DNA from 3 places in the Bacteroides sp. AN502(2024) genome. Region 2 is predicted to be linked to each of the others. Evidence: riboswitches for the same ligand, from Rfam matches in the RefSeq annotation. Region 2 holds a riboswitch; each other region holds the start of a gene.
What was found. A riboswitch is a leader RNA that binds a small molecule or an ion and turns the genes downstream of it on or off. The one in region 2 is predicted to bind cobalamin.
Positions count from the first base shown of each region.

Region 1: it holds a riboswitch for cobalamin, as region 2 does, so the genes downstream of both, AB9N12_RS11070 (YncE family protein) here and accC (acetyl-CoA carboxylase biotin carboxylase subunit) in region 2, are expected to answer to the same signal.
Region 3: it holds a riboswitch for cobalamin, as region 2 does, so the genes downstream of both, AB9N12_RS11125 (PKD-like domain-containing protein) here and accC (acetyl-CoA carboxylase biotin carboxylase subunit) in region 2, are expected to answer to the same signal.

Region 1 is NZ_JBGFSP010000003.1:2,841,083-2,843,354, reverse strand. It holds gene AB9N12_RS11075 (DUF5074 domain-containing protein) at 1-882, opposite strand, end outside; partial or broken gene AB9N12_RS11070 (YncE family protein) at 910-1,032, opposite strand; cobalamin riboswitch at 1,091-1,302, opposite strand; gene AB9N12_RS11065 (sugar MFS transporter) at 1,386-2,272, opposite strand, start outside.
Region 2 is NZ_JBGFSP010000003.1:709,031-711,302, reverse strand. It holds gene accC (acetyl-CoA carboxylase biotin carboxylase subunit) at 1-844, opposite strand, end outside; cobalamin riboswitch at 975-1,179, opposite strand; gene AB9N12_RS02815 (DUF3575 domain-containing protein) at 1,694-2,272, shown strand, end outside.
Region 3 is NZ_JBGFSP010000003.1:2,858,313-2,860,584, forward strand. It holds gene AB9N12_RS11125 (PKD-like domain-containing protein) at 1-1,083, opposite strand, end outside; cobalamin riboswitch at 1,246-1,445, opposite strand; gene AB9N12_RS11130 (DUF4998 domain-containing protein) at 1,655-2,272, opposite strand, start outside.

The DNA.
Region 1 (2,272 bases), 2.1 Mb from region 2:
TGATACCCATAAGTTCTTATCATACGTCTTAGCCACACCGGATAAAGCACCTTCAAAAGGAATAGTATGTACAACAACTCCGTTCTGAATGACAAAAAGTTTCTTGTTACCCATCACAAAAACTTTTTCTCCAACCACGGCCATACGTTGTTTCAAGGCTCCACCCGTACCTTCAACTAAAGTCAAAGCACCTGTAGAAGTGTTTAACATATAGACTCCCTTTTTATCACGAATATACAGAGCCTCTTTTACTACCGCTAAATTAGTAGGCCAGGACAAAGTAGCATTATCATAAACTCTTTCTTTCTCTAAATTATCCGCATTAGCAATAGTCAGTAATCCCTCACCCCCATTCTTTGCTCCATTTTGAGAAAGTACATAAATTTTACTATCACAAATGAACAAATCCTGGCAGACATTACCAAGCAAAGTTTGATTTACCCGATAGTATGCACTATCTATCACCGTACCCTTTGGATCCACAAAGGTCAAAGTTCCGGTTTCATTACCCATATTTCCCTCATTCAAAATAAAAGTTCCTTTGCCAAACCGACCTTCTACCTTGGCAGTTATATTCGTTTGAAAAGTTTCCCCATTGCTGTCCGACACAGTCAATCCTATCGCATATTCTCCAGTCTTAGGCCGTGAGAACTTATATGTGGAAGCAGTTGAAACGTCTTTTCCATCTACCGTCCATACATACTTCATCGTCCCGGACAGGTTTTCAGTCCGGGCATCCAGATACAATGTATCTAATTGCACTATCACATTACTTCCCGACTCATTTCCAATCGACACAGACGGACTCAAATTTTCCTCCTCATCACACGCTGCAAAAGCAACTCCCAAGGCAACAGTTGCCAATACTAAAAACTTTTTCATTTTTACTTCTATTATCAATTATTTATTGGATACAATCCGGTCCCAATCCGGGAAACAATATCCGCCCCAATTGGCAACATAAAGTTTTCCATCCTTTATCACCATCTCTTCCGGTTGATAGCCGACTACCACTTCACGGGTACTCCTCAACAATTAAAGATATATTTCGATTTAAAAACCGTACTCTTCAAACTCTAATCCCAGAAAGTTTCAAGAATTCAACTTTGGCAGGTCTTCTGACTTACTCCATTTTCCTAACGCCCTTCCCATCTCCCCAAAACGAGACAGTGGATTTGAGTATTGTAGGAAAACTTTGGGCGGAGCTTACAGCAGCGGGTCTGTTCAGGACTTACACCTGATTCCCTTTTCACCATTCTTCCGTAGCATCGGACGAATGACACCAAAATTTCTGTGGCAAAGATACAATAATAGAAACAAATCAGAAGAAAATTCTAATTAAAATCTGTGTAAAAGTGAAATCTCCAATCTCAACCATAGCGTTACTATGCCTTTACTGTTTTCACTCCAAAAGCGCAATAAGTCAAATAACACACACAAGCTAAAGTGGCAAAAACACCTCCGATCACACCTACTGTTCCAATCGCCAACCCAATTACCGGAGTAACCACTCCACCACCGGCAACAGCAGTAATCATCAACCCGGAAATCTGATTTGCTTTTTCCGGCCTTGCCTGTAAAGCCATCGAATAAATGATAGAAAATACTGATGACGCAAAGAAACCGACAGCACCGATACAAATCAGATTTACCATATCGTTTTGCACAAAGGCTAGAATAAGCAAAGAGAAAATACAGGCAACAATATTCACACGAAAATATCTTATTTCAGCGATACGGGCTAACAAGAAAGTACCCAATAAAGCACCTACCGTACGACTTAGAAAATAAACTTGTGGAGCAAACTTCACTTGTTCCGTCGTCCATTCAAACCGTTCCGCCATCAGTTTGGAACTGATAAAATTGGTAGCAACATCCACTCCCACAATAAAAAAGATACCCAAAAACAACAATAGAATCGTTCTATCCTTCAACAAAGAAAAAGTATCACTGATAGAAAGCTGCTGGATTGCAGCACTGTAATCTTCCCGTTTTACAGGAGTAGCTATCAGCCAAATTGCAGATAATAACGTGATAAAGCCTAATATCGGAAAGCAATAATACCATTTGTCATCTCCAAAGTGAGCCACGGCCAATAACACAATCTCCGGACCGACGAGAGAAGATACAGCTTTGATTACTTGCCCTGCCGTCAAACTACTTGTCAGTAAACGTTGACTGGTTACCACATTACTCAATAACGGATTCAGTGAAACCTGCAAAATGGCATTGCCAATTCCCAAAAGAGCATAAGCCATCATGCAAGTTGCGC
Region 2 (2,272 bases):
GGTGTTTGTCAACAAGGAATTCGATGGTACCTGCACCGATATAGTTCACCGCTTTAGCCGCAGCTACCGCCTTTTCACCCATGTCTTTCCGCAGTTCGGGAGTGACGAAAACCGAAGGAGTCTCCTCTACGATTTTCTGGTTACGGCGTTGTACGGAACATTCGCGTTCGCACAGATGAATGACGTTTCCATGTTTGTCACCAAGAATCTGGAACTCGATGTGATGAGGCTCTTCAACGAATTTCTCCAGATAAACCGTGTCATCGCCAAAAGAAGACAATGATTCGCTCTTGGCAGTGGTATAAGCCTCTTCCACTTCTTCGGCACAGTGGATGAGGCGCATTCCCTTTCCACCACCGCCCATAGAAGCTTTCAGCATCACCGGATATCCGATTTTATTGCAAAGCTCTATGGCTTCTTCCACACTTTTCAAATTGTCTTGCGTGCCGGGAACGACCGGTACTCCCGCCTCAATCATTTTGATACGAGCAGCAATTTTATCTCCCATGGCTTCCATTGTTTCCGGATTGGGTCCGATAAAGATGATTCCTTCCTCCTGACATCGACGGGCGAAGGTAGCATTCTCCGACAAGAAGCCGTAACCCGGATGGATGGCGTCTGCATGAGCTGCTTTCGCCACTTCGATGATTTTTTCTATATTCAGATAACTCTCTTTGGATGCTGCCGGCCCTATGCAATAAGCTTCATCTGCGTAAAGCACGTGCTTCGCGGTCCGGTCTGCTTCGGAAAAGATAGCGATACTTGTTATCTCCATCTCTCGGCAGGAGCGCATCACCCTTACGGCAATTTCACCGCGATTGGCTACTAAGATTTTTTTTATCATACTTTTCTAAATTAAGTACATACATATTCATGTCTTCCCGTCTAATGGACATACTCCACCCGACGAAAAACAGTATTTTTTGATTTGGGGCTTAACAAGTGATACTCTTTCTCCTAACCCACGAGGAGGAGAGCGTCTTACGCAAAATGGCAGGTCTTCTGACTGACTCTTGTCTTATTTGCCTTCCCGATTAACATCAGTGGCGTTAAATTGGTTCATTAATAAGACATTGAACAGAGCTTCACAGCAGCGGGACTGTCTGGGATTTACACCCGATTCCCTATTAATCGTTGTCCGTTGGATACGGATTCTGAACCATTTCGGAGGGCAAAGATAAAGAAATATTAAATAAAACGTCTCTTTTTTGCACGAAAGTTACAATTTTGTGCAATGCTTATTGATACCATTTTTTGTTTTTATACACTATGATTATTTATTCTTTTAGAATATCAATGAAATCGGTAAGTAGTGTATCGGATCGTTTTTCAATTGCACTCTTCTTGGATCTTTATCCCCCTCAACGCTTCCGTGATAGCCGGGACGAGCAGACTGATCCTTAAGGATTGTAAGGAATAATGGGGAACTGATGGGGATGTAGTTTGTTGAGTAGAATGCTCTATCTCCTTGCAAGAGATGGATTAACGTGTGCAAAGTTATAATAAATTATGGAAAAATAAAGGGCTTTCATTGTGTTTTTTAACATCTCTGCTACAAGAAAGCTATAATGTTTAGCGAAAAACGATCTAAATGACATATTACTCCGCTAATAATCAGCAGAATACATGCTAATTACATCTCTTGCAAGGAGTTGGTTCATCTCTTGCAAGGAGACGAACTTAAAGATGGCACATGAACATGATAAGAAAACTACTTCTTCTAATATTGATATTCTATGGCGGCTACCTGTCGGCACAGACCGTGCATGAAGTGCGGGATTCTGTGAAGATATATTTCCGGCAAGGGAAGATAGACTTTGTCCCTTCCCTGAACAACAACCAAACTGCATTAGACAGAATAGCGGATAGCCTGCGCATAACCTATGCCGACTCCGTTTACCGGTTGCAAAAGATTCTTATTGTGGGCGGTGCATCTCCCGAGGGGAGTATCAAATTCAACAAATGGCTTTCCGAGAAACGTGCGGGCGTGTTGTTCGATTACCTTTCACGCTATGGATCGCTGCCCGACTCACTGAAGACCACCAACTTTCTTGGGCGTGACTGGAACGGTCTTATCCGTCTGGTGAAGAATGACCCGAATGTTCCTTACAGAAAGGAGACATTGGCTCTGCTGCGTGAGATTGCGGACGAGGCGCAGGGAAACGCTCCCACAAAAGGTGACCACTTGAGACGCATCCAGCGGCTGCGCGGTGGCGTGCCTTATTATTATATGTACAAAAACCTTTTTCCCGAACTTCGTGCCTCACAGTTA
Region 3 (2,272 bases), 2.1 Mb from region 2:
CCACGCTCCCAATGAGACATGACTGACTACTGCATTCATCCGGGTTTCAGCATAATGGCATGCTTCTGCTTCCGTTTTTCCGCTTATTTGTTGTACGAATTGTCCGGGTGCGGGCAGAATATTATATACCGTCACTTTGCTACTCGAACTTCCTGCTTTGGGAGCACGGTAGCGAGCTGCTTCGTCCGATTGCAGGCATTCTATAGTTTGTATAGCTTCTACCGAAATATCACCGTCTGTTCCCGTTACTTTCACTTTGTACTCTCCTGCTGCCGGAGGCATAAAAGTAAAGGTTGGCTTTGTTTCATCCGGATACGGTTCTCCGTTCACTTCCCATGCATAAATGGTATTCTCCGTGTTGTCTGTAATAATAGGAGCCACATAGGCAGCGCGTCCTGCAGGTACAGTTTGACGTTCATTTTCAAAAGTAATGTTGAGTTTTCTTTGGGGTGCTACCCGTATGGTAGTTGTTGCTTTCCCCGTTCCGTCTTCGTTGGTTACTTTAAGTGTAATATGGAAGGAACCTTCATTTTCCGCCACGAATGTGTACTCTTCCTTATCACCTATTACAGCATCTTTTTCATTCGTCCATTCATAGGTGCTTCCTTCCTTGAAGTTTACAGCGGATTTGATAGTGACACTTTCTCCTACATACGTAGAATAATACTGGATTAATGACACTGACGGGACCATCTTGTTCATAACGTCTATCCGGAGTTCTTTTTGCACACTTCCGTTTTTCGCGTCTACCCTGAAAGTGAAGAACTTTTTTCCATCTGCAGGAGATGAATAGGTGAATGAGGCATCTGTACTGACTATTTTGCCTTTTTCATCTTTCCATGTATATACAGGGGCGATGGCATTATCCACAATAGGGGTGATGGTGATTTCTTTTAGTATTTTGACAGGATAAATCCCAGTACCATTGTCAAAGGTAATCACCGGTGGATTCTTTGATTCTTCTTCCGGAGCGATTACTCCATCGCCTGCTCCCAAATTGTGCTCGTTCCCACATGAGGTGAGAAGGACAATAGAGCAAAGCATCAGTAAATTAGCGGTTGTTTTCCAAAATTCATTTATCATAAGCATACTTTTAATAGGTTGCCGATAGAAATGATAATGGATTTTACCACTGGATGACAGATGTCCCGGTTAGATAAATAGAAGAAGCCTTTCTCTTTATACACAGTAGTGAATGTGTATGTAAAGAAGAGCGACGAACCACCTCCTGTATGCCGCAGGAGTAAAATCCAAACGAAAAGAGGCAGGTCTTCTGGCTTATTCCCTTATTTGCAGCGCCTTCCCAGATAAAATATCCAGTGGCAAATTGCTACAAACTATACTGTTGTCCAATAACAGTATGGAAAAATACAGCAGCGGCTACTGTTACCGATTCTCACGGTATTCCCTTTTAATCTTCGATAACTCATATTATATTGCATGCAATTCGATATAGCATGGTAACGAAGAACCCATTTTCAGATTACAAAGATAGTTATCTTTTTATATATTATGTCTCTTTTAACTATTTATTTCTCATTACGTTAAAGGGACGACAAAATGTTAATAGGACAGGTATGAACTATGAATAGATAAAAAACAAGACAACATTCAGAAAAGCGAATGTTGTCTTGTTTGCTAGGATAAGAAATAATTAATATAGCCCTATCTCTGCTATACTTATATTATAAATAGATTCAGAATGTGGCGTAGAAACAGCTACCTTTACATATCGGGCTTGTTTGCCGCCCTCTACAAATGGAATGATATTCACCTCTCCGGTGCTATGTCCGATTTCCAATTCTTCCAGATAAGTGGCATTTTCCCAAATTTCGGAATCTTTGGATACGAATATTTTGACTATGCCGGGACACCAGGAACGTTTGTTCTCATTATCGAAATAGGTTTGCACAAGTTTCAGCCCTTGCAGGTCTCTTTCTGTCTTTAAGTCCAATGTCAGTGAATAAGTCGTCAATTCTTTTGTTCCGTCAGGTTCCCAACTTGTTTCAACATTATCATCTGTCAGGCGTTCCAGATAGGATTTGTAGTTCTCAGCATCGGCCGGAGAAGAAGTGAACCTCAGGTTTGAAAGGTCGAAGAACGAATAATCGGGAACAGATGTTGCTCCTTTTTCCTCGAAATATTCAGCCTGCGCCAAATTGGAGTAATGTTTGTTGTAACGTTCCACTACAAAATCCGGATTTAATTCGTGCAGTGTCTTTAAAACAAAATCACTTAATGCAGCATCATATACCTTGCTTTGGGCAGTTTG